Thioclava sp. GXIMD2076: one gene and its partner. The protein of the gene in region 1 binds, or shares a complex with, the protein of each later gene. Links are inferred from orthologs where the notes say so. Each region holds a gene or a part of one and is shown on either strand. Other genes may lie near its edges. The genes, in order: WDB91_RS04995 and dnaN.

Region 1 (17,087 bases):
TCCTGACCTCCAATCTGGGGTCTCAGGCGCTCAGCACCTTGCCCGATGGCACGGATGGAGCACAGGCCAAGGCGCAGGTCATGGAAGCGGTGCGGGCACATTTCCGCCCCGAATTCCTGAACCGTCTGGACGAGATGGTGATCTTCGACCGCCTGTCGCGCGACAATATGGACGGGATCGTTACCGTGCAGCTGGCACGTCTGGAGACGCGTCTGGGTCATCGCAAAATCGGGCTTGCGCTTGATGATGCGGCCCGCACATGGCTCGCCGACAAGGGCTATGATCCGGTCTATGGCGCACGCCCGCTGAAACGGGTGATCCAGCGCTATCTACAGGACCCGCTCGCCAATCTGATCCTGTCGGGCGATGTGCTGGACGGATCAACGGTTACGGTCACGGCAGGGCCGGACGGTCTGTCTGTCGGCGGGCATATCGTCCCGCCTTCGGAAGCCACGCCCCTCGGCGCGGCTTTGCACTGAATGCAAGCGGGCGGCGGCTCCGGCCACCGCCCGCTGATACGACGCATGGAGGGGGCTCTGCCCCCACTGCCTTGCGGCAGCCCCCCGGGATATTTATGGACACTGGAAGCCATTCTCCCACTTCCAGTGTCCATAAATATCCTCAGGGGTGAATTGGCACGACGTGCCAAGAGGGGCGCGAGCGCCCCTTTCTGTCTCGCTATCGGAAAGAGGTATGGCCAGTCTTTGCAGATCCTGTTTCGCCTCCTTCGCCGAGGCTCCAAAGCGACGGTGCCCGCGGTGCAGGCATGACGGGCTGGTGAGCCATAACGAACTGCTCCAGCTGGGCCTTGCCCATATCGACTGTGACAGTTTCTATGCCTCGGTCGAGAAGCGCGACAATCCCGAGTTGGCCTCGCTGCCGCTGATCGTTGGGGGGGGCGCACGCGGGGTGGTGACGACCTGTTGTTATGTCGCCCGGATCTACGGTGTGCGCTCGGCAATGCCGATGTTCCAAGCCCGCAAGCTCTGCCCCGATGCGGTGATCCTACCGCCGCGTATCGGCTATTACGCCGAAGTCTCTCGCGAGATCCGCGCGAAGATGGCGCGTCTGACGCCCTTGATCGAGCCGCTATCGCTGGACGAAGCCTTTCTGGACCTTCGTGGAACCGATACGTTGCATGGCATGCCACCCGCCGAAAGCCTTGTGCGGCTGGCCGCCGAAATCGAGAGCGATATCGGAGTAACTGTTTCAGTCGGGCTCAGCCATAACAAGTTTTTGGCGAAAATCGCCTCCGACCTTGATAAGCCACGTGGATTTTCCGTGATCGGTCGGGCCGAGACGCGCGATTTTCTACGCGACAAGCCGGTAGGCATTCTGTGGGGCGTAGGGGCAGCAACACGACAGGCCCTAGGGCAGGCAGGCATCCGCACGCTCACCGACATCCTACGGATCGGGCGCGACGATATGATCCGCCGCTTCGGTGGACAGGGCCTGCGGCTCTGGTCGCTGGCGATGGGCGAGGATGATCGCCGTGTAACCCCGGATGCGCCGGTCAAAAGCGTTTCGAACGAGACGACCTTCTCGCAGGATCTCAGCGACCGCGAGGCGCTTCTGGCACAGCTATGGCATATGGCGGAGAAGACGGCAGCGCGTATGAAGGCAAAGGACCTATCGGGGAGTATCGTCACTCTGAAATTGAAGAAATCGGATTTCTCCACCCTGACCCGCCAGTCGCAGCTCACAGATCCGAGCCAGCTGGCAGATACGCTTTTTCAGGTCGGAAAGCGGCTGTTTGACACCCTGCCCGCAGGCACGCCCTATCGGTTGATCGGTATCGGTTATTCGGGGCTAAGGCCCGCACGCGAGGGCGATCCGGTGGGCGATCTGCTGGACCCCGATGCGGGGCGGCGCGCCAAGCAGGAGCGCGCGATGGATGCCATCAGGGCCAAATTCGGCGTGGATGCGATCCGGATGGGGCGGGGGTTCCGGAAAGACTGACCTACTCCGCTGCCATGGTATCTGGCTGGTCCGACCGCCCGATGGCCGCAATCCGCGCCAGAACCCCATCCATCAGGGACTGGAACTCGGCGAAATCCGCACGCCGTTCAATTCGCGCTTCATCCATATAAAGCGCTCGGTTGATCTCGATCTGGATGGCGTGGCGATGATTGGCAGGCTGGCCATAGGTCTTGGTGATATAGGCTCCTGCGAAAGGGGTATTGCGGCTCACCGAGAGGCCTGTCGCGGCAAAAGCGGCCTCGATCTTTTCGACGATATGCTCCGAGGCGGAACTGCCGTAGCGATCGCCGATCACGATTTCCGGTCGTTTAAGGCCGAATGCCTCGATCGCCTCGCTGGGCATGGAATGCAGATCGACGAGAATCGCCTCCCCGAACCGTTTTTTATTGGCCTCCATCAGCAGATCGATCTGACGGTGCCATGGGGTCCAGATGTCATCGAGACGGGTCTCGGCCTCCGCGAGACTTATTTTCCCGCGCAAGATCGCCCGCCCGCCAGAGACCACGCGGGGAATCACGCCCAGACCGGCTGCAACACGGCTGCCACTGCCGCGCTGACGCAGTCCTTCGACGATTCCCGGGTCGAGTTCGTCACGCGCTCGATTGAGGTCGAGATAGGCGCGCGGATATGTTGCGGCGATGCAATAGGCCCCGAGCTGCGCCCCCAGATGCATGAAATCATCGACAAACGCGTCCTCGGATGACCGCAGGCGCGCCAGATCCAGAACAGTATTTTGTTGAAAATCAGTTGGATAGTAACTTCCAGAATGGGGGGATGAGAAAATAACAGAGGTCCGGACTGGATCGGGTTCGCAGAGCCGGAAAGCCGGTCGATCATGTTTCATGGACGGTCATGAACCTCCTTTGTGATGACCTCAGTGTAGCGCAATGCATTTTCTCGTCAAAACCCCCTTGCGCGTCGTGCGAACACCTTTTATAGACCCCTCCACACCGAGGAGGTGAACCGAAAGGTTGCAGACCGGATCAAGCAACAGCTTGAGACCAAACGCAATCCAAGGCAAATCATTTCGGAGCGTGGGCGGTTAGCTCAGCGGTAGAGCACTACGTTGACATCGTAGTGGCCACTGGTTCGATCCCAGTACCGCCCACCATTCTATTCCGCCGCCCCTTCGGCCTGGCTGTCGGGGCTTTTTGCTTTCAAGGCGCACGCGCGCCGCGACAAGGAGATACGACCATGAAGGTTCGCAACTCGCTCCGCTCGCTCAAGCAGCGTCATCGCGATTGCCAGATCGTGCGCCGCAAGGGCCGCGTCTACGTAATCAACAAGACGCAGCGTCGTTTCAAAGCCCGTCAGGGCTGATTCGACCGAGCCATCGGCAAAGACAAGACCGCAAGGGAAACCTTGCGGTCTTTCTTATTGGGCGATCACCATGCCGGATTACCCTGCGGTCAGACTGGATTTCTGTAGCCTGCGGCACAAAGTTCTGATTCTATGGATTTGTAGCGTTTCGGAAGGCACTGCCATGCTGACCCTTCTTCTCCACCGCCCCTCGGCGCAAGAGTTCTACCGCGTCGAGGTGAGTGACAATCTCTTCGGCGAATATACAGTGCAGCGCGAATGGGGTCGCGATGGCCGCGCCCGTGGCATGCGCAACGTGCTGTTCACCAACCTTCGCGACGCCGTGCAGGCGGCCGATACATGGCGCCTCAAGGCCGCCCGCAGGGGTTATGCCCTGACCGAGGCTGTGGCCGCCTGAAGCCCCTCAGAAGGGCGTATCGGCGGTAAATGCCAGAGGCTCGCCGCCATCGGGATGGCGCAGCCGCAGCGTGTGGGCATGCAGCATCAGCCGTGGAAAGTCCTGCGCCGCGCCCTCGGCATAGAGCGGGTCTCCGAGAATCGGATGCCCTAGCGCTTGGCAATGCACCCGCAACTGATGGCTACGCCCGGTCACCGGCATAAGCCGCACACGCGTCGTTCCATCGGGATCATGCTGCAGCACCTTCCAGTCGGTCTGGGCGGGCTTGCCGGTTTCATGGTTCACATGCTGGCGCGGACGGTTGGGCCAGTCCACGATCAGCGGCAGGTCCACCCGGCCCGTCTTGGGCTCCAGATGCCCCCAGAGACGCGCGAGATAGGTCTTCTTGGTCTGGCGATGCTCGAATTGCAGTCCCAGATGGCGCTGCGCATGAGGCGTCAGCGCGAAGACCATCACCCCCGAGGTGTCGCAATCCAGCCGGTGCACCAGCAGCACCTCCGGATAGGACTGGCGCAACCGCGCGATCAGGCAATCCGCTTTCTCCGGCCCCTTCCCCGGCACCGAAAGCAGCCCTGACGGTTTGTCGACCACGAGAATCTCGTGATCGGCATGCAGGATCTTGGGCGGGTCGGAGGGCGGATCATAGCGATACATCATCGCCACCGATTGCCCGCGATGTGCCAGCCGGTCAAGTCTTCCTTGCGCATGAGGGGTTAAAATAGACATCTCGGCCACTTCCGTTGGGGAATGGAGCGAAATCGATTCGGAATTACGGTTTGGTAAGTTTTAGCCCCTACTCCTAGAGAAAATTGAGTGACGAGCCGGAGACCGCAGATGAACCTCTATGCCGAAGCCCGCCAGGATGCACTGTGGGTCCGCGTCGACGAGAATCGACTCGATGCAGCCATTGCCATCCGCTTCAAGGACCAGATGCGCGAAGTCTGCATGCAGCCGTCACAACGCGTCATTCTCGATCTGGAATCTGTCACCTTCCTCGATAGCTCGGGATTGGGGGCGATTGTCGCCGTCATGAAAGCCCTGCCCAAGGACCGGAAGCTGGAACTGGCCGCGCTGAACATGAACGTCGCGAAGGTGTTCCGGCTGACCCGCATGGACACGATCTTCAAGATCCACCCGACCCTAGAGGATGCCTTCCTACCGGAGGTGCGGAATGCTGGCTAACCACGACGCACATGCGTTGAAAAGTGGCACGGCTGTTCCGCGTGGTGAACGGCAGCCAAGGATCTTCCATCATAGTTTTCCGGCCACTCCGCTGGCCGTGCGCGAAGCCCTGCGCAATGCGCTCGCGAGATTCGTGCTGCATATGAGTCAGGACGAGGCCGGAACGCTCGAGCTGTTACTGGCCGAGATCCTGAACAATATCGTCGAACACAGCTATCAGGATAGCGGGGTCGGCACGATTACCCTCTCCATGGTGATGGATAAGCGCGGGCTTAACTGTTCGGTGACCGATGACGGCCTCGAACTTCCTGCCTTCGTTCTCGAGGACCCCGCGACATTCGACACGGTAGAAAACGCCCTTCAGACGCTGGATACCGAGGAGCTTCCGGAGGGAGGATTCGGCTGGTTCCTGATCCGTGATCTTGCAGAAGATCTGGGCTACAGGCGCGAGGATGGTCGCAACATGCTCGCTTTCCGCCTGCCTCTGAAACAGGACGGCTGATCCGGCTCAGTTCATCTGGAATTGCAGAGGATAGGCCCCATCGGCAAACTCGCCAAAGAGATCCGGCAGGTCCGGATGCTCCACAGGCTCGCCAGTCTGATCCGCCAGAAGGTTCTGTTCGGAGACATAGGCGATGTAATAATCATCATCCGTCTCTGCAAGCAAATGGTAGTAGGGCTGATTCTTTGTCGGCCTGCTGTCTTCGGGGATTGCGTCATAGAACTCCTGCGAATTCGCAAAAGTCGGATCGACATCGAAGACCACACCACGGAACGAGTCCTTACGGTGGCGCAAAACCTGCCCGATATGGAATTTGGCTTGAGTGGCAAACATGTTCGCCCTTCCCTAGTCTTTTCGATTTCTTAATGCTTCTACAAAGAAACTAGGGCTTTTTCCACAAATTCGCAGGAAACAATCTGTATTATTGGTGCAGAAGGCTCGCTGATAGGCTTTGTGATTTTCGTTTGGGGCATTTTCAGATACAATTAACGACAAAACGAGAGCAAAAATCAGGCAAGAGCAGTATGAAGAAATTCGCCTTTCTGGCGCTGGCCCTTCTGGTCGCCTCCTGTGGTGGGGGCAACTACCAGGCGCCACAAAATCTAGACGACGCATGCGCCCTGTCGCGTGAGCGGCCTGCCTATTTCCGGGCCATGAAACGCACCGAATCGCGCTGGGGTGTTCCCGTCTATGTGCAGATGGCCACGATCCATCAGGAATCGCGGTTCGTCGGCAATGCAAAAACCCCGTTCAAATACGCTCTGGGTGTGATTCCCCTCGGCCGTCAGAGTTCGGCCTATGGTTATAGCCAGGCCCTTGATGCCACTTGGGAGGAATATCGCGCGCAGGGCGGCAGCCGCGGTGCAAGACGCAACCGTATCCAGGACGCGACCGATTTCATCGGTTGGTATATGGACGGCACGACAAAGAGCCTCGGTATTCCGAAGACCGATGCGATGAACCAGTATCTCGCCTATCATGAAGGGCGTGGCGGCTATTCGCGTGGCAGCCACAAATCCAAGCCGTGGCTTCTGGCCGTGGCCCGAAAAGTGCAAAGCCGCGCGCTGATGTATCGCGCGCAGCTTGCTTCTTGTGGTCGACTGTAACGAAAGAGCTCAGCCGCCTCGGCGGCTGATTTCCTGATTGATCGAGAAGACCGACGGCGCCAGCGCCTTACCGTTCTGAAGCCCGTTGAGGATAACGGTGGTCTTCGCTCCCGCATTATCGGTGATCACCCATTGGCGCAGCTGCGTCGGGCCATCCGTGAAAACCATCTGGATATTGCCATATTCCGGATGCTGCGGATCATGTGCGGTGACAGTGGTCTTTGTGCCATCGGAGGTGTGGCTGGTCACCATACCCGATTTCGCCAGATTTACATCCGCCGCCAGAATAAGGCTCAGAGGCGTTTTGGACAGCGGATACTGTTCTGGCCGGCCCATATTCGACTTCGGATCGAAGATCGCCACCTGACCGGCCGAAGCCAGCACCAGCGTGTTGTCATTGTCATATTCGAACCGCACGCGATTCGGACGGCGGATATAGATCGTGCCCGTCGAGATCGAGCCGTCGGAGTTCACCTGTGTAAACTTGGACGACGCCGATTGCAGGCTGTTGAGATAACTGGACAAAGTCCCAAGCGGGATCGCATCGGCAAATGCCGGCACGGCAAGAGACAGGGCGAGGACGGGCGCAAGCGCGAAGCGAAGTATGTTCATAGACGAGAATTTAGGCGCTTTTTGAAAAAGGAAAAGCCCCACGCAATCAACTTGCGCGGGGCGTTCATCACAGTTCAGCAGAAAGCCGCTCAGGCCTCGGGGATCAGGATCTCGCGTTTGCCGACATGGTTGGCCGAGGAGACCACATGATTTTCCTCCATCTGCTCCACCAGACGCGCGGCCTTATTGTAGCCGATGCCCAGTTTGCGCTGGATATAGGAGGTCGAGCATTTGCGATCCTTCGCCACAATCTGCACCGCCTGATCGTAAAGCGCATCCTCATTGCCGGTATTGCCACCGGTGTTGAGGCCCAGCACCGCGTCAATATCGGAGGCTTTATCATCTTCCGGCCCCTCGACCACACCCGACATATAGCTGGGCGGCCCGAAGGATTTCAGGTGGTTGACCACCTCCTCGACCTCTTCATCCGAGCAGAACGGGCCGTGGACGCGGTTCAGACGCGAGCCGGTGCCCATATAGAGCATATCGCCCATGCCCAGCAGCTGCTCGGCGCCCTGCTCGCCCAGAATGGTGCGGCTGTCGATTTTCGAGGTCACCTGGAAGGAGATCCGCGTGGGGAAGTTTGCCTTGATCGTGCCGGTGATCACATCCACCGAGGGGCGCTGGGTGGCCATGATCAGGTGGATGCCCGAGGCCCGCGCCATCTGCGCCAGACGCTGGATGCAGGCCTCGATCTCCTTGCCCGCGACCATCATCAGGTCGGCCATCTCGTCGACGATGACGACGATATAGGGGAAGGGCTCGGGCTGGAACTCGTCGGTCTCGAAGATCGGCTCGCCGGTTTCTTCGTCAAAGCCGGTCTGCACGGTGCGCTTGAACATCTCGCCTTTGGCCAGCGTCTCTTTCACGCGGCCGTTATAGCCCTCGATATTGCGCACGCCCATCTTGGACATCTTGCGATAGCGGTCTTCCATCTCGCCCACGACCCATTTCAGTGCCACTACGGCCTTCTTGGGGTCGGTCACGACCGGAGACAGCAGATGCGGAATGCCGTCATAGACCGACAGTTCCAGCATCTTCGGGTCGATCATGATCAGACGGCACTCATCCGGCGTCAGGCGGTAGAGGAGTGACAGGATCATCGTGTTGATCGCCACAGATTTCCCCGACCCCGTGGTCCCCGCGATCAGCAGGTGGGGCATCTTGGCAAGATTTGCTACAACCGGCTCGCCGCCGATATCCTTACCCAGCGCCAGCGGCAGGCGCATATTACCATCCGAGAAATCACGCGCCGTCAGGATCTCGCGCAGCACGACCTTCTCGCGATGGTCATTGGGCAGTTCGATCCCGATCACCGTCCGGCCCGGCACGGTGGACACACGCGCCGAGAGCGCCGACATGGAACGCGCGATATCATCAGCCAGACCGATCACGCGGCTGGCCTTCAGGCCCGGCGCCGGTTCCAGCTCGTACATGGTAACCACAGGGCCCGGACGGACCGACACGATCTCGCCCTTCACTCCATAATCCTCCAGCACGTTTTCCAGCTGACGGGCATTTTCTTCCAGCTGCTCGTCGGGCAGCTGGTGACGCGGGATCGAGGCCGGATCGGTCAGCAGGTTGATCGGCGGCATCTCGTAATTCGCATGGGTCGCAGGCGGCATTTTCGCAGGCTTCTGGATCGCGCTGCGGTTCAGGCTCTCGCCCTGTGCCACAGTTCGGGCATTGGCCATCGGCGCCTCGGCTGCCACAGGACGGGCGGGTTCGGCTGCGATCGGGGCAAGATCCTCCATCTCGTCATGATCGTCGCCGCTGAGCGTCGCATCTTCGGCATAGGCCTCACCGCGCTGGATGGTGCGATAGGTGGCCGCAGACATATCGGTCTCTTCTGGCTCATCCTGGGGGGCGTCATAGGGCTCGACAGGAGCCGAGAAACGCGCACGCGGCGCCTCTTCCGGCTCGGGCGACACGCGGGCGCTGCCATAGCTCTCATCCAGCTCGCCAAAGGCATCCACATCGAAGGGCTCGAATCCTTGCGGCTCGGCCTCTTCGACTTCGTCCATATGGTAGCCCTGATCAAGCCATTGATCTTGCTTCGCGAACTCATTGCGCGGCTCGGCCATCAGACGGGAGCGAGCCTGCGAGACCTCCTCGGGCCGCGCGGCATAAACGGGCGCCTCGGCACCGGCATGTGCCCCGCCGAAGCGCGGCATATAGCGCGGTTCGGCGCGAAGCGGCGGCTCGATCCGCGCAGGTTCTGCCTTCAGCTGCGGTTCGACACGCTCGCGCGGTTTAGGCCCACGTGCCAGACGGCGGGCAACGGCGGCCATCACCGAGCGCGGGGCCTCGGGACGTGCCGGCTCATAGGATTCGACCTCTTCCAGTTCGGGCTCCGCATAACGCTGCGGGGCGCTGCGCTGCACGCGCGGCGCAGGCGGGGCCTGACGGCGCTGGTGCACTGCCTCGGCGATACGCGCCTTGATCCTGTCGGGGCTCGGAGCTTCGGCAGGTTCGGCACGCAGGTCGTCATACCCGAAATCGACAATCTCGGGCTCCAACTGCGGCTCGGGCATCGTGTCCGTGGGGCGGATAATCCGCGTCAGGAAATTGCCGCGTGGCGGCTCCTGATAGGGTTCCTCGTCATAAAGAACCTCGTCCTCTTCCTCGAATACGGGTTCCTGATATGCCACGCGGCGCGCAGGGCGGGCCACCGCTTCGGCCTGATATTCCTGCTGCGCCTCCCATGCGGCCAGCTCCTCGGCATGGGCCTGCGCTTCGGCGCGGCGCGAACGGTGGCGCTCGGCGGCACCCCGTGCCGCCAGCACGGAGGCCGAAGCCCCCTGCCCGACCATCCGCATGATCGTGTCATAGATCGCCAGCAACCCCAGCAGCAGGAACCGCAGGATATTCTGCAGCTCCGGCTTGATGAAACCGGTGACAAACAGCGTCATCGCGATGCTCAGCGCCACAAAGACCAGCGACAGGAATTTCACAACAAACGCCGAGGCCCCGACGATGCCCAGCATCATTCCCGCGATCATATCGCCGAAATGGCCGCCAAGCCCGAAATTCGCCGTCCATTCGGCGCCGGGCACTAGAAGCGCCGCATGGACCGAGGAGACCGCAATGGCAATCGGCAGGAAGATCAGCCGTGGCAGAGCGCGTTCCTCGCCACGATGGGTCATGAACCGCACCCCCCAGAGCGCCGCCGAAACCGGCAGCAGCCACGCACCGCGCCCGAAGATCACATAGAGCGGCGAGGCAAGGCCCGCACCGATCCGGCCCAGCCAGTTATGGACCTCGCCATCTGTGGCGGCCATCCAGCTGGGATCTTCTGGCGAATAGCTGGCAAGCATCATGGTCAGCAGCGCCGCCAGAACGATCAGGCCCGCTCCGGCGAGTTCCTTACCGCGACGCTCGAGAAGAGCCTGCGTATTCTGGTCGAGAAGGGGGTCGCGCTGTCTCATCTGATACAATGCCATCTGCTGCTCGTCCTCAAAGGTAAAGGCAATCGCGGAGCCTGATCAGCCCCCGCTGCGTTTCTTCTCTCGGGGCGACCAGAGCCACCCGGATATAGGATCTGCCGGGATTTTCGCCCGCGACGTCACGCGAAAGATAGCCGCCCGGAAGCACCCGGACGCCCGTCTCGCGCCAAAGTTTCATAGCGGCGGCCTCGCCATCCTCGACCGGAAGCCACAGGAAGAACCCCGCCTCCGGCATGGCGACCGAATTGATACCGTCAAACACCACGGCCGCATCGTCAAATTTCTCTTGGTAGAGCCTGCGGTTCTCGACCACATGGTCCTCGTCGACCCAGACCTTTTCCGCCACCCGCTGGAGCGGCTGCGGCAGCGGCGCGCCCGAATAGGCCCGAAGCTGGCGGATATAGGACATGCTTTTGGGCCCTGCGGCCACAAATCCCGACCGCAGTCCCGGCAGGCTCGAGCGCTTGGAGAGCGAATGGAAGATCACCACCCGCTCGGGATCGGCCCCCACCTCCTGCGCCACCTCGATCAGACCGGGGGGCGGATCGTGGCGGTAAAGCTCGGAATAGCACTCATCGGCGAAGACGCGGAAATCGTGTTTCTCGGCCAGCGCCAGAAGATCGGCCAGATACGCGCGCGAGGCCACGGCGCCCTGCGGGTTGGCCGGCGAACAGATGAAGGCGATCGCCGTGCGATCCAGCACCTCGGGCGGCAGCGAACGGTAATCGGGCATATAGCCCGTTTCCTTGGTCGCGGGCACAAACACCGGCTCTGCGCCGACCATCATCGTGGCGATGGCATAGACCTGATAGAACGGGTTCGGGATCAGCACGGCGGGTCGCTTGCCGCCCTTCGTTTCGGGGCAAAGCGCCAGAAGCGCGTTGAACAGCCCCTCGCGCGTGCCATTGAGCGCCATGATCCGGTCGTCCCCGACCTCCACGCCATAGCGGCGCTTGATCCATGCGGAAATCGCCGACAACAGCTCGGGCGTGCCATTATTGGCAGGGTATTTGCCGAACTCGGCCACAGAGGCTGCCAGCACATCCCCCACAAACCCAGGCATTGCATGCCGTGGCTCGCCGATGGTCATGTTGATCACTTCCCCGCCCGGCTGGTGGGAATCGAGCAGCGTCCGCAAACGCGGAAACGCGTATTCGGGCAGGTTCGAGAACCGCTCGGGATAATCCATTATGTGCCTCATCTGCCGGAGTCATTTATCGCCCCGTTCGGGACGACGTTACCCAAAAACCACATCACCTGTCTAGATCATGGCAAGAGAGGGGCGCGGTCGCCTCAGGATTGTGGCATTTCAGCCAAGAGCCGATTCCACCGCCGCCGCGACGCAGAGAAGTTTTTCGTCATGCCCATTTTGTCCAAGCAGGCTTAGCCCGACCATGTCCTGCCCTGTCGGCAAGGTGATGGCTGGTCCGCCCGAGAGCGCGGCCAAACGGGCATTCCGGCAGGCCAGCTTCCGTTGCGTCGTGAATAAATCGTGATCTATCAAAAGGCTATCATAGGTGGGCGGCAGCTGCGCGACACTCGGCATGATCACGCCGTCATAGCCCGAAACCAGCCTACCCCAAACCCGCCGCAGCTCCTGAAGCTGGCGCATTCCCTGTAGATAGCGCTCCGCCGTGACCCCGCCTGCCTTCTCGAAGACACGCATCAGATCCGGCGTGACTTTCAGCGGATTCGCACTCGCCAGTGCCTGCCAGCAGGCATGGATCTCGGTTTCGATCAGAAAACACAGCCCCATCAGCGCCTCGACGACCGGCGGGCTTTGCGCCGTAATCCGTGCCCCCGCCCGCGACAGGACCCCGAGCGCCTTGCTGGTCGCCTCGAGGCAGGCGGGGTCGGCATCATCATAGACCGGCCCCTCCAGCAGCAGGAAATGCGCGCCCGACAGGGTGGCCCCGCGCAGATCCGGCGCGCGCCCGCCTTCGATCAAAGCCAGCCCCTCGGCGCAGTCCTCCACGCGACGCGCCATGAGCGCGGGCGTGTCGAACTGCGTGGCGCAGACCATTCCCGCTTGCGGCAACCGCCCGACGCTGGGCCGGAACCCGACCAGATCGTTCCATGCCGCAGGCACAAGCACACCACCGCCACCATCCAAACCCACAGCCATCGCACAAAGCCCCAGATTGACCGAAAGCGCCGCCCCCGAGGCCCCGCCCCCCGTTACCCGCGCCGGATCATGGCGGTTGGGCGGGGTCACCCCGATGGAATTTACCCCCAGAAGATCAATCCCCAGCTCGGTCATCTGGGTCTTGCCCAGACAGACGCCGCCCGCAGCACTTGCCTGCGCCAGAACAGCGGCATCACGCTCGGGCACCCGCCCTGCAAACAGCCGCGTGCCAGCCTCGCTCACCCGCCCCGCGCTATCGAAACTGTCCATCCAGCTGATCGCCACCCCGTCGAGCCGGGAGCGCCCCTGCCCTACCTTGGTGCGGGTGCGCGCGGCCATCGCCTCGAACCGCGCCCGATTGGGGGTCAGGCGGGTAAAGGCCATCCGCCCGTCGCGCCCTGCCGCGGTTTCAAGATACAACTCCACCTGTGCCACCGGATCCAGCATACCCGCCGCAATCAGACGGCCCTGTTCCGCAGCAGGCAGATAACGTGTCGAGGTCATCACACTGGCTCTCCAATCATCAACCCCGCAAGGCTAGCCCCGATTTTATCGTTCTGACAATGGGGCTTAGATCAATCATGCACAGGGAATGGACAAGCCGCGCGAAAACGCCATATTTAGCGGCATGAAAACCGATTGCGATATCCTGATCTCCGGTGGCGGGCTCAACGGCCCCACCTTGGCGCTGGCCCTCGCCCAAGCGGGGCTGCGCGTGACTGTGGTCGATGCGACGCCTGCACGGGCGCGGGCCGATCTGGGCTTTGACGGGCGGGCCTATGCGCTGGCTACAGCCTCGCAGCGCCTGCTGAAGGGGCTGGGTCTCTGGGCAGGGCTGGCGCCCGATGCGCAGCCGATGATGGATGTAAAGGCCTCGGACGGTCATGCCGGCGAAGGGGCCGCCCCCTTCTTCCTGCATTTCGACTCGCGCGAGACGGACCAATCCCCCGTGGGCTGGATGCTCGAGGACCGCTACCTGTCGCGCGCGTTGCACGACGCGATGGAGGCGGAACCCGATATTACCCTGATCCCCGCGACCTCGGTCACCGGACAGGAGGTCGACGCGGGCCATGTCACCGCGACCCTGTCGGATGGCCGGAGCCTCACCGCCCGCGTTCTCGTGGGGGCGGATGGCCGCAAATCCGGCGTGGCCGAGCGTGCGGGAATTGCCCGCGAGGGATGGGATTACGGCCAGACCGCGCTGGTGGCCGCCATTGCCCATGAAAAACCGCATCACGGTATCGCGCACCAGTATTTCATGCCGACGGGTCCTCTGGCGATCCTGCCGCTGACCGGCAACCGCTCCTCCATCGTGTGGAGCGAGACACGCGAGAATGCCGAGACGCTCAACGGGCTGTCAGATGGCGATTTTCTGGGCCTCCTGCGCCCACGGTTCGGGGATTTTCTGGGCCAGATTTCGCTCGCGGGGCCGCGCTTCAGCTATCCGCTGAACCTGACGCTTGCCAAATCCTATGTCCAGACGCGGATCGCGCTGGTGGGGGACGCGGCACATGGCGTGCATCCGATTGCGGGACAGGGGCTGAACCTCGGGCTGCGCGATGTGGCAGCGCTGGCACAGGTGCTGGTGGATGCGCACCGGCGTGGCGACGATATCGGAGCGCTGAATGTGCTCGAGGATTATCAAAGCTGGCGGCGGTTCGATTCCACCTCGCTCGCCTTGGGGATGGATACGGTCAACAGACTGTTTTCCAACCATAATCCGATCCTGAAACTCGGGCGTCAGCTGGGAATGGGGGTCGTTCAGGCCCTCCCCGGCCTGCGTCGCGGGTTCATGGCACAGGCGGCGGGCCTAGGCGGGCCATTGCCGCGCCTTCTGAAAGGCGAGCCGCTTTAATCGGCCTCGAGTTCGCGCGCCTCGGACGGAATGAGGATCGGGATACCGCCACGGATCGGGAAGGCCAGCTTGGCCGGTTTCGAGATCAACTCTTGCGCCTGCGCATCATAAAGCAGGATCGCATGGGTCAGCGGACAGACCAGCACCTCGAGCATCCGGCGATCAAAGGCCGGACGTTCGGGGGCAACGCGGTCGGGATTGTCCTCGGGCTCGCTCACTGCAGGCTTTCCTCGCCATCCCCGCTACGCAGGGCGAAATCGATCAGCGTCAGCAGGGTTTCGCGACGCACCGTCAGGTTGGGCGTCTCCAGAAGCGCCTGCTTGTCTTCGGGCGAAAGCGGCATCAGCATCGAGAGCGAGTTGATCAGCAGCTCGTCCTCGGCATCCTCGAGACTGTCCCAATCCGTCTCCATGCCATTGGCCTCGAAGAAACGGCTCAGGATCCGGAAGAAGCTCTCGCGTTCGAGCCCGGCATCATGTTCGGGCCCGCGCAGGTCGCCAGCAAATTCCTCCCAGTCGACCTCGCCCACCACATAAGGGGTAAAGCCGTCCCGCGCGCCCATCAGACGGAAGCGTGACACACCTGTCAGCGTGATCAGGTAACGCCCGTCCTCGGTCTCCGAGAATCCGGTCAAACGGCCAGCGCAGCCGATGGGCGCCAGCTCGGCCTCCTCGCCATGCTCGCGCGGCAGGATCATTCCGATCAGCCGCTCGGGCGTCTTGAGGCAATCCTCGATCATCTGCAGATAGCGCGGCTCGAAGATATGCAGGGGCAAGGTTCCCCGAGGCAGCAGAAGCGCCCCGGGCAACGGGAAGAGCGGAATGGCATCGGGCAGGTCGATGAGGTTATACATGAGCCACCAGTTAGGCCGAAACGCGCATCAAGCAAATATCATCGATGCGAGTTTCCGGCGGCCTTTGGAGACCAGCGGATCATTGGGTTTGAGCGCCTCGAAAATGGTTTGAAGCTGGGTTTTGGCCGCCCCCTCGTTCCATTCGCGGTCACGGCGGAACAGCTCCAGAAGCTGGTCGATCGCGCCTTCGGCATTGCCTGCCGCAAACAGGGCTTGCGCCAGATCGAACCGCGCCTGATGGTCGGACGGATCGGCATCGACCTGCGCCTGCAGCTCGGCCTGCGGACCGGCATTGGCCGATTGCCGCGCCAGTGCCAGCTGGGCGATTGCGGCCTCGACGGGCGCGGCCTTGGCCAGTGCGGGCGAGGCACCTTCGGCCACGGCCTGCGCCTGATCCAGCTGACCTGCCGCAACATGCGCGCGGATCAGCCCGCCAAAGGCCTCGGCATTCTCGGGCTCTTCTTCGAGAATGGCGGCAAAGGTCTCGGCCGCGTCTTCCGCTGCCCCCTCGGACAGCATCTCTTCGGCGGCCGCAATCGCATCGGCCAGACCGTTATCGGCGCCCGGCCCCATCTCTGCGATCTTGGTCACGAATTTCTCGATCTCCGAGCCGGGAAGCGCGCCGTGGAAGCCGTCAACCGGCTGGCCCTGATAGAAGGCATAGACCGTCGGGATCGACTGGATGCGCAGCTGGCTGGCGATCATCTGGTTCTCGTCCACATTGACCTTGGCCATGACCACAGCGCCCTTGGCCTTGGTTACCGCCGCCTCCAGCGCCGGACCGAGCGTTTTGCACGGCCCGCACCACGGCGCCCAGAAATCGACGATCACCGGAACGGTCTGCGATTTCTCGATCACCTCTGCCATGAAATCGGCTTCGGTTACGTCTTTGATCAGGTCTGTGGCCGGAGCGGTTCCGCCCCCGATAATGTCATTGCCGAGCATGCTGTCTTCCTTTCGGAGTTCTGTCGGTTTCTATATGCGTCCAAGGCAGCGTCCCGCCAAGGGGCGCTTGCCGCCGGAACGAAATTAAAGATCGAAGGTCGCGAAGACCGGCGCGTGATCGGAGGGCTGCTCCCAGCCGCGCACATCGCGCAGGATCCGCGAGCCGGACGCCGCGCCCGCGATATCGGCGGTGGCCCAGATATGGTCCAGACGGCGTCCCTTGTCGGCGGCATCCCAGTCCTTCGCGCGGTAGCTCCACCAGCTGTAAAGAAGCCCGTCGGGAATATCCTTGCGGGTCACATCCACCCAGTTGCCCGCCTGCATCACATCGGCCAGATGCTCGACCTCGACGGGCGTGTGGCTGACGATCTTGAGAAGCTGCTTGTGCGACCAGACATCATCCTCGCGCGGCGCGATGTTGAGATCGCCCACCAGAATGGCGCGCTCGGGCGCGCGGGCGGCAAATTCGTCGCGCATATGGGTCAGGAAATCGAGTTTCTGGCCGAATTTCTCGTTCACACTGCGGTCGGGCACATCGCCCCCTGCCGGCACATAGAAATTATGCACCGTCACGCCGTTGGCCAGTCGTCCCGCGATATGGCGGGCATGGCCCAGATTGGCGTAATCCTCGGCGCCCGCTTCCTCCATCGGGATCTTCGAGAAGATTGCGACGCCGTTATAGCCTTTCTGGCCACGGGCAACCATGTGCTCGTATCCCAGCGCACGGAAGGTCTCGAAGGGGATCTTGTCCACAGGGCTCTTGC
Region 2 (9,073 bases), 340 kb from region 1 along the record:
TCGGCCCTGAACCGTTCAGCAACCAGCTGAACGAGGAGTATCTGACCGCCAGACTGCGCAGTCGCGCGAGCCCTATCAAGACGCTGCTTCTGGATCAGGCGATCGTGGCGGGGCTTGGCAATATCTATGTCTGCGAGGTGCTGTTCCGCGCGGGCATCGACCCGCGCCGTCAGGGCCGCCAGATTGCCGAGAAGCGTCTGCGGCCTCTTGTCGCAATCATCCGCGAGGTTCTGGAGGAGGCTATCGAGGCGGGTGGATCTTCGCTCCGCGACCACCGGCAGGCCGATGGGGAGCTGGGATATTTCCAGCACCGCTTCAAAGTTTACGGTCGCGAGGGCGCGCCCTGCCAAAGCTGCGGGCAACCGGTGCTCAGGATCGTGCAATCGGGGCGATCCAGCTTTTATTGCGCGCATTGCCAGCGCTAAGAGGAACACGGGCGCGAGAGTTGACTTGATATATGGGCCGGTTTTGTTAGGACTCCGGTCTGATGAAAAGGAAAGGCACTGCCAAATGGCCTACCAGACGCTGATCGTCGAGATCGAAGATAATGTCGCCCTAGTCCGGCTCAACCGTCCGGAAGCACTGAACGCGCTGAACTCCGTTCTGCTGACCGAGATGGGGGACGCGCTGGCGAATCTCGACGCCAATGACAAGGTGCGTGCCATTGTCATCACCGGCTCCGAGAAGGCCTTTGCCGCCGGCGCCGACATCAAGGAAATGTCCGAGAAGGGCTTTGTCGGCATGTTCAAGGCCGATTTCTTCGGCGATGCCACCGAGAATTTCCTGCGCACCCGCAAGCCGGTGATTGCAGCCGTGTCGGGCTATGCGCTTGGCGGCGGCTGCGAACTGGCGATGATGTGCGACTTCATCATCTGCGCCGATAATGCGAAATTCGGCCAGCCCGAGATCAATCTCGGCATCTGCGCGGGAATCGGCGGCACCCAGCGCCTGACCCGTTTCGTGGGCAAGTCGAAGGCAATGGACATGCATCTGACGGGCCGGTTCATGGATGCCGAGGAAGCCGAGCGTTCGGGCCTTGTCTCCCGCGTGGTGCCGACTGCCAAACTGGTGTCCGAAGCCATGGCTGCCGCCTCGAAGATCGCCGAGAAATCGCAGCTTTCGGCCATGGTGGTGAAGGAGGCGGTGAACCGCTCCTACGAGACCACCCTGCGCGAGGGGCTGCTGTTTGAAAAACGCATGTTCCACGCGCTGTTTGCCACCGAGGACCAGAAAGAGGGCATGGCCGCCTTCCTCGAGAAGCGCGAGCCGCAATTCCGCGATAAATAAGCGCGGTCACTTACGCGAAATGCCGGGCCTCGGGGCCCGGTTCTCATTTGGGGCTTCCCAACTTGGCAAAATTGCCGTATAGGCCCCCTTCAAATGCGTGTGGAGCCCGCTTAGGCTAGAATCAACCGGTTCACTGGTGTGCCCGGGTTTTGCATGCAGTCGCATATTGTACCAAACCCGAAAGTGGAAACACACACATGGCAAATACGCTCCAGTCCAAAAAGCGCGCACGTCAGAACGAGCGTCGTAACGACATCAACAAAGCACGTCGTTCGCGCATCCGTACCTTCCTCCGCAAAGTCGAAGAAGCCATCACCTCGGGCGACTACGCAGCAGCTCAGGAAGCTCTGAAAGTGGCGCAGCCGGAACTGATGCGTGGCGTGACCAAAGGCGTGATTCACAAGAACACCGCATCGCGCAAAGTGTCGCGTCTGGCGGCTCGCGTGAAGGCTCTGAACGCCTAAGCGATTCCCTTGCAAAAGCAAGATAAAAAGGCGCCATTTATGGCGCCTTTTTCATTTTTCGCAATGTTTTCAATAAGATGATATGTCCGAAATGCAACATGACGAAACTGTGGCAGATTCGATTCACGCAATCCGGAGTCAAGCGTGAAGTTCTGTTGCGACTCGTCAGCGAGCCGGAGTAGTTTCACTGAGCGATCAACGTCGCCTCGGGGGACTGACGCATCTTACCCTAGCTGGACCGGACAATAACGTCTGCCACGACAAGGATAACAACCGGACCAATTGGCCTGGGGGATGCGATTCCGATGCTGGAGGGCTGCCACCTCCCACATTTCGATTCTGTCGAAACCCGCGTGAGCGGGTCGGGTAACCTTGTCCTAAGTGCAGAAAATGCACCACGCGCCAAAATCTGTTTGGCGTGGTGGATCGTATTTTCCGAGAATCGTTGGTCGCGAGGTGTGATAAGAATGGGCAAGAATGATGACCGACGATACTTGGGGGCGTGTGTGCGATGAGCTGCAAAAGAGCGTGGGAAAAAACAACTTCCTGACGTGGATTGCCCCGCTGAAGGTCATTGAGGTCGATGACGGCATTGCCGCCTTCGAGGCCCCTACAAAATTCATGCGCGACTGGGTGCAGCGGAACTTCTCCGAGGCGATCCAGAACGAGCTGCGCAAATTTGGGATTATCGTTGAGCGTATCGATCTTCGCGTGTCTTCGGCACCGATGATCCGTCCGGCCAATTCCGCCAATCCCGTCCAGCAGGCCCCTGCCCCCACGAGCACGCCACGCATTGCCCAGATCAAACCACGTCTTGCCCAGACGCAGGATGACGATCTGCCCGGCGCGCCGCTGGACCAGCGTTTTACCTTCGACACTTTCGTGGTCGGCAAGCCGAACGAGCTGGCCCATGCCGCCGCGCGCCGTGTGGCAGAAGGCGGTCCGGTGACCTTCAACCCGCTCTTCCTCTATGGTGGCGTGGGCCTGGGTAAGACCCACCTGATGCATGCCATCGCCCACGAGCTGCAAACCAAGCGCCCCGATCTGCGCGTGCTCTACCTCTCGGCCGAGCAATTCATGTATCGTTTCGTGCAGGCTCTGCGCGAACGCCAGATCATGGATTTCAAGGAGATGTTCCGCTCGGTCGACGTGCTTATGGTCGATGACGTGCAGTTCATCGCGGGCAAGGATTCGACGCAGGAAGAGTTCTTCCACACGTTCAACGCGCTCGTCGATCAGGGCAAACAGATCGTGATCTCCGCCGACCGTGCGCCGGGCGAGATCAAGGAACTGGAAGAACGGATCAAATCGCGCCTGCAATGCGGGCTGGTGGTGGATCTCCATCCCACCGATTACGAGCTGCGCCTTGGCATCCTGCAGACCAAGACCGAAAATTACCGGATGCAATATCCGGGCCTGATGATTGCCGATGGCGTGCTGGAATTCCTCGCCCATCGTATCTCGACCAACGTGCGTGTGCTTGAGGGCGCGCTGACGCGTCTGTTCGCCTTCGCCTCGCTGGTCGGCCGCGAGATTACGCTCGATCTGGCACAGGAATGTCTGACCGATATCTTGCGCACCTCGGACCGCAAGGTCACCATCGAGGAGATCCAGCGCAAGGTTGCCGAGCATTACAATGTCCGTCTTGCGGATATGATCGGCCCCAAGCGCGTGCGCACCATCGCGCGTCCGCGTCAGGTGGCGATGTATCTGTCCAAACAGCTCACCACCCGCTCGCTTCCCGATATCGGGCGCCGCTTCGGTGGCCGCGATCACACCACCATCATGCATGGTATCCGCAAGATCGAGGAGTTGAAGGGCGATGACCGCCAGCTGGCCGAGGATATCGATCTGCTGCGCCGCCTTCTGGAAAACTGATTTCCGGGAAAACCAAGCGAAATCTGTGTGAAAGCGGGCTGGTCCCTTGACCTGCCCGCCTTTGCGTTAGATTGTCGCGAAAATTCTTGTGTCCGGTGTCTTAGATGGTAACGTCACGGTCCGGACAGCCGTGAGGGATTGAAATGAAGATCAGCATCGAACGCGCAGAGCTGTTGAAAGCCGTCGCGCAAGCACAATCGGTTGTCGAACGTCGCAACACGATCCCGATTCTGGCCAATGTGCTGATCGAGGCCGAAGGCAGCACGATCTCCTTCCGCGCCACCGATCTCGATATCGAAGTGGTCGACCGTGCGCCCGCGCAGGTCGAGAAGGCCGGTGCCACCACTGTCTCCGCCGTGATGCTGCACGAGATCGTGCGCAAGCTGCCCGACGGGGCGCTCGTCACACTGATGGATGATCCTGCCTCGGGCCGTCTGGTGATCGAGGCGGGCCGCTCGAGCTTTACGCTGGCGACCTTGCCGCGCGAGGATTTCCCCGTGATGGCCAGCTCGGATTACACCGCGAATTTCTCGGCCAAGGCGGGCGAGCTGAAACGTCTCTTCGAGAAATCGCGCTTTGCGATCTCGACCGAGGAGACCCGCTACTACCTGAACGGCGTCTATCTGCATGTGGCCACCGCCGAAGATGGCCAGATGCTGCGCGCCGTGGCGACCGATGGTCACCGTCTGGCCCGTATCGATGCCCCCCTGCCCCAAGGCGCCGAGGGCATGCCTGGCGTGATCGTGCCGCGCAAGACCGTGGGCGAGCTGCGCAAGCTTCTGGATGATGACGAAACGCTGATCGAGGTCTCGGTTTCGGAGACCAAGGTCCGGTTTGCCACCCCGCGTATCACCCTGACCTCCAAGGTTATCGACGGCACTTTCCCCGATTACACACGCGTGATCCCGATGGGCAATACGCGCCGTCTCGAAGTAGATGCAAACGAGTTCGCCAAGGCTGTGGACCGTGTGGCCACCGTCTCGTCTGAACGTTCGCGCGCCGTCAAGCTGACGCTGGACGCCGACAAGCTGGTGCTCTCGGTCAACGCACCCGATGCTGGTGCCGCCGAGGAGGAGCTGGTTGTGGCCTATGCCGACGAGCGTCTGGAAATCGGCTTCAACGCCAAATACCTGCTGGAAATCGCCAATCAGGTCGATCGCGAGAATGCGGTCTTCATGTTCAACACCTCGGGCGACCCGACCCTGATGCGCGAAGGTGGCGACACCTCGGCGGTCTATGTCGTCATGCCGATGCGTGTCTAAGATCAGCCTCTTACGGGAAGTAACGCGATGCTATCGGAACTGAGCCTCTATCAGTTCCGGTCGCATCGCCGTGCCGTTTTGGCGCCGGATACGCGCCCTGTTGCGATCTTCGGGGCCAATGGTGCGGGCAAGACCAATATCCTCGAGGCGATCTCGCTTTTATCGCCTGGTCGGGGGTTGCGCCGCGCGCAGGCCCCCGACCTGATGCGCCGTGCTGAAAATGTCGGCTGGAAGATCCGCGCCCGACTGTCCGGCCACGAGGTGCAGACCGAGGCCGCACCCGCCCAGCCCCGTCAGGTGCGGGTGGATGAAAAACTTGTGCCGCAGACCGCTTTGGGGCGGCTGGTGCGCATTCAGTGGCTGGTGCCCGCGATGGACCGGCTCTGGATCGAGGCCCCCGAAGGGCGGCGACGTTTTCTGGACCGGATCACTCTTTCCTTCTTCCCCGATCATGCCGAGGCCAGTCTGGCTTACGAAAAGGCCATGCGCGAGCGGAACAGACTTTTGAAGGACGGCGCGGGCGATCCGCATTGGTATCAGGTGCTGGAGGCGCGGATGAGCGAGGCCGCAACCGAGATCCGTGGCGCACGCGCTGCCGCTCTTACGCGGATCGCACAGGCGCAAACGGCGGCCCAGACCGCATTTCCGGCGGCCGATCTGTCGGTTACCGGCGATGACACCGCAGATCTCGCCCTGTTCTGGGCCGAGACGCGCCGTCGCGATATGGCCGCCGGACGCACACTGGAAGGGCCGCATCGGGCCGATCTGACGGCGATCTACAGTGCCAAGGCGATGCCCGCCGATCAGGTCTCGACCGGAGAGCAGAAGGCGCTTCTGCTGTCTTTGGTGCTGGCCAATGCGCGCGCGATCGAGGGGGCGCCCGCCATCGTCCTGCTCGACGAGGTCTCGGCCCATCTTGACCCGAACCGCCGCGCAGCCCTTTATGACGAGATCTGCGCCCTCGACGCACAGGTCTTCATGACGGGCACGGAACGCGCTTTGTTCGACGCGTTGGGCGCGCGCGGACATTATCTTCAGGTCTCGGAAGAGGCCGCGACCTCGGTTCTGGAGGAAGTCGAATGAGCTATCCCGTGCAGCGCATCACCCTGATCACGCTAGGTGTGACCGATCTCGCCGCCTCCTGCGCCTTCTACGCGCAGCTGGGCTGGGAGCCTGCGGCGCAGCAGGACGGCGTGGCTTTCTACCAGATGCACGGACAGGGTCTGGCGCTTTTCGGGCGCGATGATCTGGCCAAGGATCAAGGCCGTGCGGGCGCGACCCTTGGCACGGGCGCCATGACACTGGCGCAGAATTTCGACACCGAGCCAGAGGTGGACGCAGCCTTTGCCGCAGCCCTCGCGGCAGGTGCCACGCCGCTCAAACGTCCCGAAAAGGTCTTCTGGGGCGGATATTCCGGCTATTGGTCCGATCCCGACGGCCATGTCTGGGAGGTCGCAATGAATCCGTTCTTGCCGCTGGCCGCAGATGGCAGCCTGACGCTGCCCCCGACCGAGTAGCCCTGCCATGACGATTACGCTGCATCAGGCCCTGTTCTATTCGGGCGCGCTTCTCGTGATCTTCCTGACCCCCGGACCGGTCTGGCTCGCGATGCTCGCACGCACCGTCTCCGGCGGCTTTGCCGCAGCGTGGCCGCTGGCCGTGGGCGTGGCGCTTGGCGATGCGTTCTGGTCCGTGCTGGCTCTTGTCGGCATGAGCTGGGTTGTAGAGCATGTCGCGGGCTTCCTGACGGTCCTGCGCTGGGTGGCTGCGGCGATGTTCGCCTTTATGGGCGCGATGCTGATCCGCCATGCCAAGGCGGGGATCTCGCAAAACAGCAAACTGACCCGGCCCGGACGCTGGGCGGGGTTTGTTGTGGGGGTCGTGGCAATCCTCGGTAACCCCAAGGCGATCCTGTTCTATATGGGCGTCGTGCCGGGCTTCTTCGCGCTCGACACGATCACCCCGGCCGATATCGCGGTGATTGCCCTGCTCTCGGCGCTCTGCCCGATGATCGGAAACCTGATCCTTGCCGCCTTTGTCGGCCGCGTTCGCAGACTGATTTCCAGCCCCGCGGCCATGACCCGCATGAACCGCATCGCAGGCAGCCTCATGCTTGCCGTAGCGGTATTGATCGCCCTTATTTGACAGGCCGCCCGTATCGCCAAGAAAGCCCCGAATTCTGTGGCTAAGGCGTGACATGGCGGCCCAAAACCCCTATAAATCGGGGACGTAAAAAAGGACGAGCAGGCATGACCGAAGAACACGTCAAGAAATCCGAATATGGTGCCGATTCCATCAAGGTTTTGAAGGGGTTGGAAGCTGTACGGAAACGCCCCGGCATGTATATCGGGGATACGGATGACGGGTCGGGCCTGCATCACATGGTCTATGAGGTCGTCGATAACGGCATCGACGAGGCGCTGGCCAATTATGCCGACTATGTCCATGTAAAAATTCACGCCGATAGCTCGGTATCGGTGCGCGATAACGGGCGCGGAATTCCGGTCGATATGCATGCCGAGGAAGGCGTCTCGGCGGCAGAGGTCATCATGACCCAGCTGCATGCGGGCGGGAAGTTCAACAATACCGATACCGATGGCAATGCCTACAAGGTCTCGGGCGGTCTGCACGGTGTGGGCGTTTCAGTGGTGAACGCGCTCTCGGACTGGCTCGAGCTGACCGTCTGGCGCAACGACAAGATCTACAAAGCCCGCTTCGAGAAGGGCGAATGCGTCGAGCATGTGCATGTCGTGGGCGACGAGGTCGGTGGACGTGGCACCGAGGTCCGCTTCCTTGCGTCCAACAAGGAAACCGACCCCGAGGGCACCTTCTCGAATCTCAACTACAGTTTCGAGACGCTGGAAAAGCGCCTGCGCGAGCTGGCCTTCCTGAACTCGGGCGTGCGTATCATCATCGAGGATGAACGCCCCGCGGAGCCGCTGAAGACCGAGCTGCATTACGATGGTGGCGTGCGCGAATTCGTCAAATATCTCGACCGTTCCAAGACGCCCGTGATGGAGAGCCCCGTCTATATGCTGGGCGAGGTCAACGGGATCGGCGTCGAGGTGGCACTGTGGTGGAATGACAGCTATCACGAGACCGTGCTGCCCTTCACCAACAACATCCCCCAGCGCGATGGCGGCACCCATATGGCGGGCTTCCGTGGCGCGCTGACCCGCACGATCAACAATTACGCGCAATCCTCGGGGATCGCGAAGAAAGAAAAGGTCAACTTTACCGGCGACGATGCCCGCGAAGGCCTGACCTGCGTGCTGTCGGTCAAAGTGCCGGACCCGAAATTCTCCAGCCAGACCAAAGACAAGCTGGTCTCCTCCGAGGTGCGCCCCGCGGTGGAAAACCTCGTGAACGAGAAGCTTGGCGAATGGTTCGAGGAGCATCCCGCCGAAGCCCGTCAGATCGTCGGCAAGATTGTCGAGGCGGCGCTGGCCCGCGAGGCCGCGCGCAAGGCCCGCGAGCTGACCCGTCGGAAAACGGCGATGGATGTGGCCTCGCTTCCGGGCAAGCTGGCGGATTGTCAGGAAAAGGATCCGGCCTTCTCCGAAGTCTTCCTCGTCGAGGGGGATTCGGCAGGTGGCTCGGCCAAACAGGGGCGCGCACGACAAAATCAGGCCGTCCTGCCGCTGCGCGGCAAGATCCTCAATGTCGAGCGCGCGCGGTTCGACCGGATGCTGTCCTCCGACCAGATCGGCACGCTGATCACCGCGCTCGGCACCGGTATCGGTCGCGACGAGTTCAATATCGACAAGCTACGCTACCACAAGATCATCATCATGACCGATGCGGACGTGGACGGCGCCCATATCCGCACCCTTCTGCTGACATTCTTCTTCCGCCAGATGCCGGAGCTGATCGAACGTGGCTATCTCTATATCGCGCAGCCGCCGCTCTATAAGGTCTCGCGCGGCAAGTCCGAGGTTTACCTCAAGGACCAGAATGCCCTGGAAGATTACCTGATCGCCCAAGGGGTTGAGGGCGCTGTCCTGAAACTCGGCACGGGCGAGGAGATCGTCGGCAACGACCTGCAGCGCGTGGTCGAGGAGGCCCGCGTCATCAAGCGGATCCTAGGTACCTTCCCGACCCATTATCCGCGCCATATTCTGGAGCAGGCCGCCATCGCGGGCGCGATGGTTCCGGGCGTTCTGGACAATGATGCGCAAGGCA

Evidence for each region.
Region 2: the proteins of WDB91_RS04995 (region 1) and dnaN are in contact, whole or in part, in a solved structure (PDB 1OK7), measured with the Escherichia coli proteins. The link is inferred for Thioclava sp. GXIMD2076 from one-to-one orthologs.

Annotation. Positions count from the first base shown.
Region 1 is NZ_CP149932.1:1,000,635-1,017,721, reverse strand. Bases 1-2,826 are described here. They hold WDB91_RS04995 (DNA polymerase IV), read left to right. Parts: upstream 1-693; coding sequence 694-1,959; downstream 1,960-2,826. Other genes in these bases: WDB91_RS04990 (N-formylglutamate amidohydrolase), read right to left, coding at 1,961-2,824; clpB (ATP-dependent chaperone ClpB), read left to right, coding at 1-479. Outside these bases: ykgO (type B 50S ribosomal protein L36), read left to right, coding at 3,175-3,300; WDB91_RS04975 (WGR domain-containing protein), read left to right, coding at 3,464-3,697; WDB91_RS04970 (pseudouridine synthase), read right to left, coding at 3,704-4,354; WDB91_RS04965 (STAS domain-containing protein), read left to right, coding at 4,532-4,879; WDB91_RS04960 (ATP-binding protein), read left to right, coding at 4,869-5,381; heat shock protein HspQ, read right to left, coding at 5,388-5,714; WDB91_RS04950 (lytic transglycosylase), read left to right, coding at 5,906-6,487; WDB91_RS04945 (outer membrane lipoprotein carrier protein LolA), read right to left, coding at 6,497-7,099; WDB91_RS04940 (DNA translocase FtsK 4TM domain-containing protein), read right to left, coding at 7,189-10,542; WDB91_RS04935 (aminotransferase class I/II-fold pyridoxal phosphate-dependent enzyme), read right to left, coding at 10,556-11,734; WDB91_RS04930 (amidase), read right to left, coding at 11,855-13,174; WDB91_RS04925 (UbiH/UbiF/VisC/COQ6 family ubiquinone biosynthesis hydroxylase), read left to right, coding at 13,299-14,525; WDB91_RS04920 (Trm112 family protein), read right to left, coding at 14,522-14,680; WDB91_RS04915 (LON peptidase substrate-binding domain-containing protein), read right to left, coding at 14,740-15,378; trxA (thioredoxin), read right to left, coding at 15,406-16,323; WDB91_RS04905 (exodeoxyribonuclease III), read right to left, coding at 16,408-17,087. UniProt on the Escherichia coli protein: Poorly processive, error-prone DNA polymerase involved in translesion repair and untargeted mutagenesis. Copies undamaged DNA at stalled replication forks, which arise in vivo from mismatched or misaligned primer ends.
Region 2 is NZ_CP149932.1:671,529-680,601, forward strand. Bases 2,859-5,831 are described here. They hold dnaN (DNA polymerase III subunit beta), read left to right. Parts: upstream 2,859-3,772; coding sequence 3,773-4,891; downstream 4,892-5,831. Other genes in these bases: dnaA (chromosomal replication initiator protein DnaA), read left to right, coding at 2,859-3,629; recF (DNA replication/repair protein RecF), read left to right, coding at 4,919-5,831. In the rest of the region: mutM (bifunctional DNA-formamidopyrimidine glycosylase/DNA-(apurinic or apyrimidinic site) lyase), read left to right, coding at 1-425; WDB91_RS03310 (enoyl-CoA hydratase), read left to right, coding at 511-1,287; rpsT (30S ribosomal protein S20), read left to right, coding at 1,485-1,751; more of dnaA, read left to right, coding at 2,232-2,858; more of recF, read left to right, coding at 5,832-5,974; WDB91_RS03335 (VOC family protein), read left to right, coding at 5,971-6,408; WDB91_RS03340 (LysE family translocator), read left to right, coding at 6,416-7,036; gyrB (DNA topoisomerase (ATP-hydrolyzing) subunit B), read left to right, coding at 7,141-9,073. UniProt on the Escherichia coli protein: Confers DNA tethering and processivity to DNA polymerases and other proteins. Acts as a clamp, forming a ring around DNA (a reaction catalyzed by the clamp-loading complex) which diffuses in an ATP-independent manner freely and bidirectionally along dsDNA.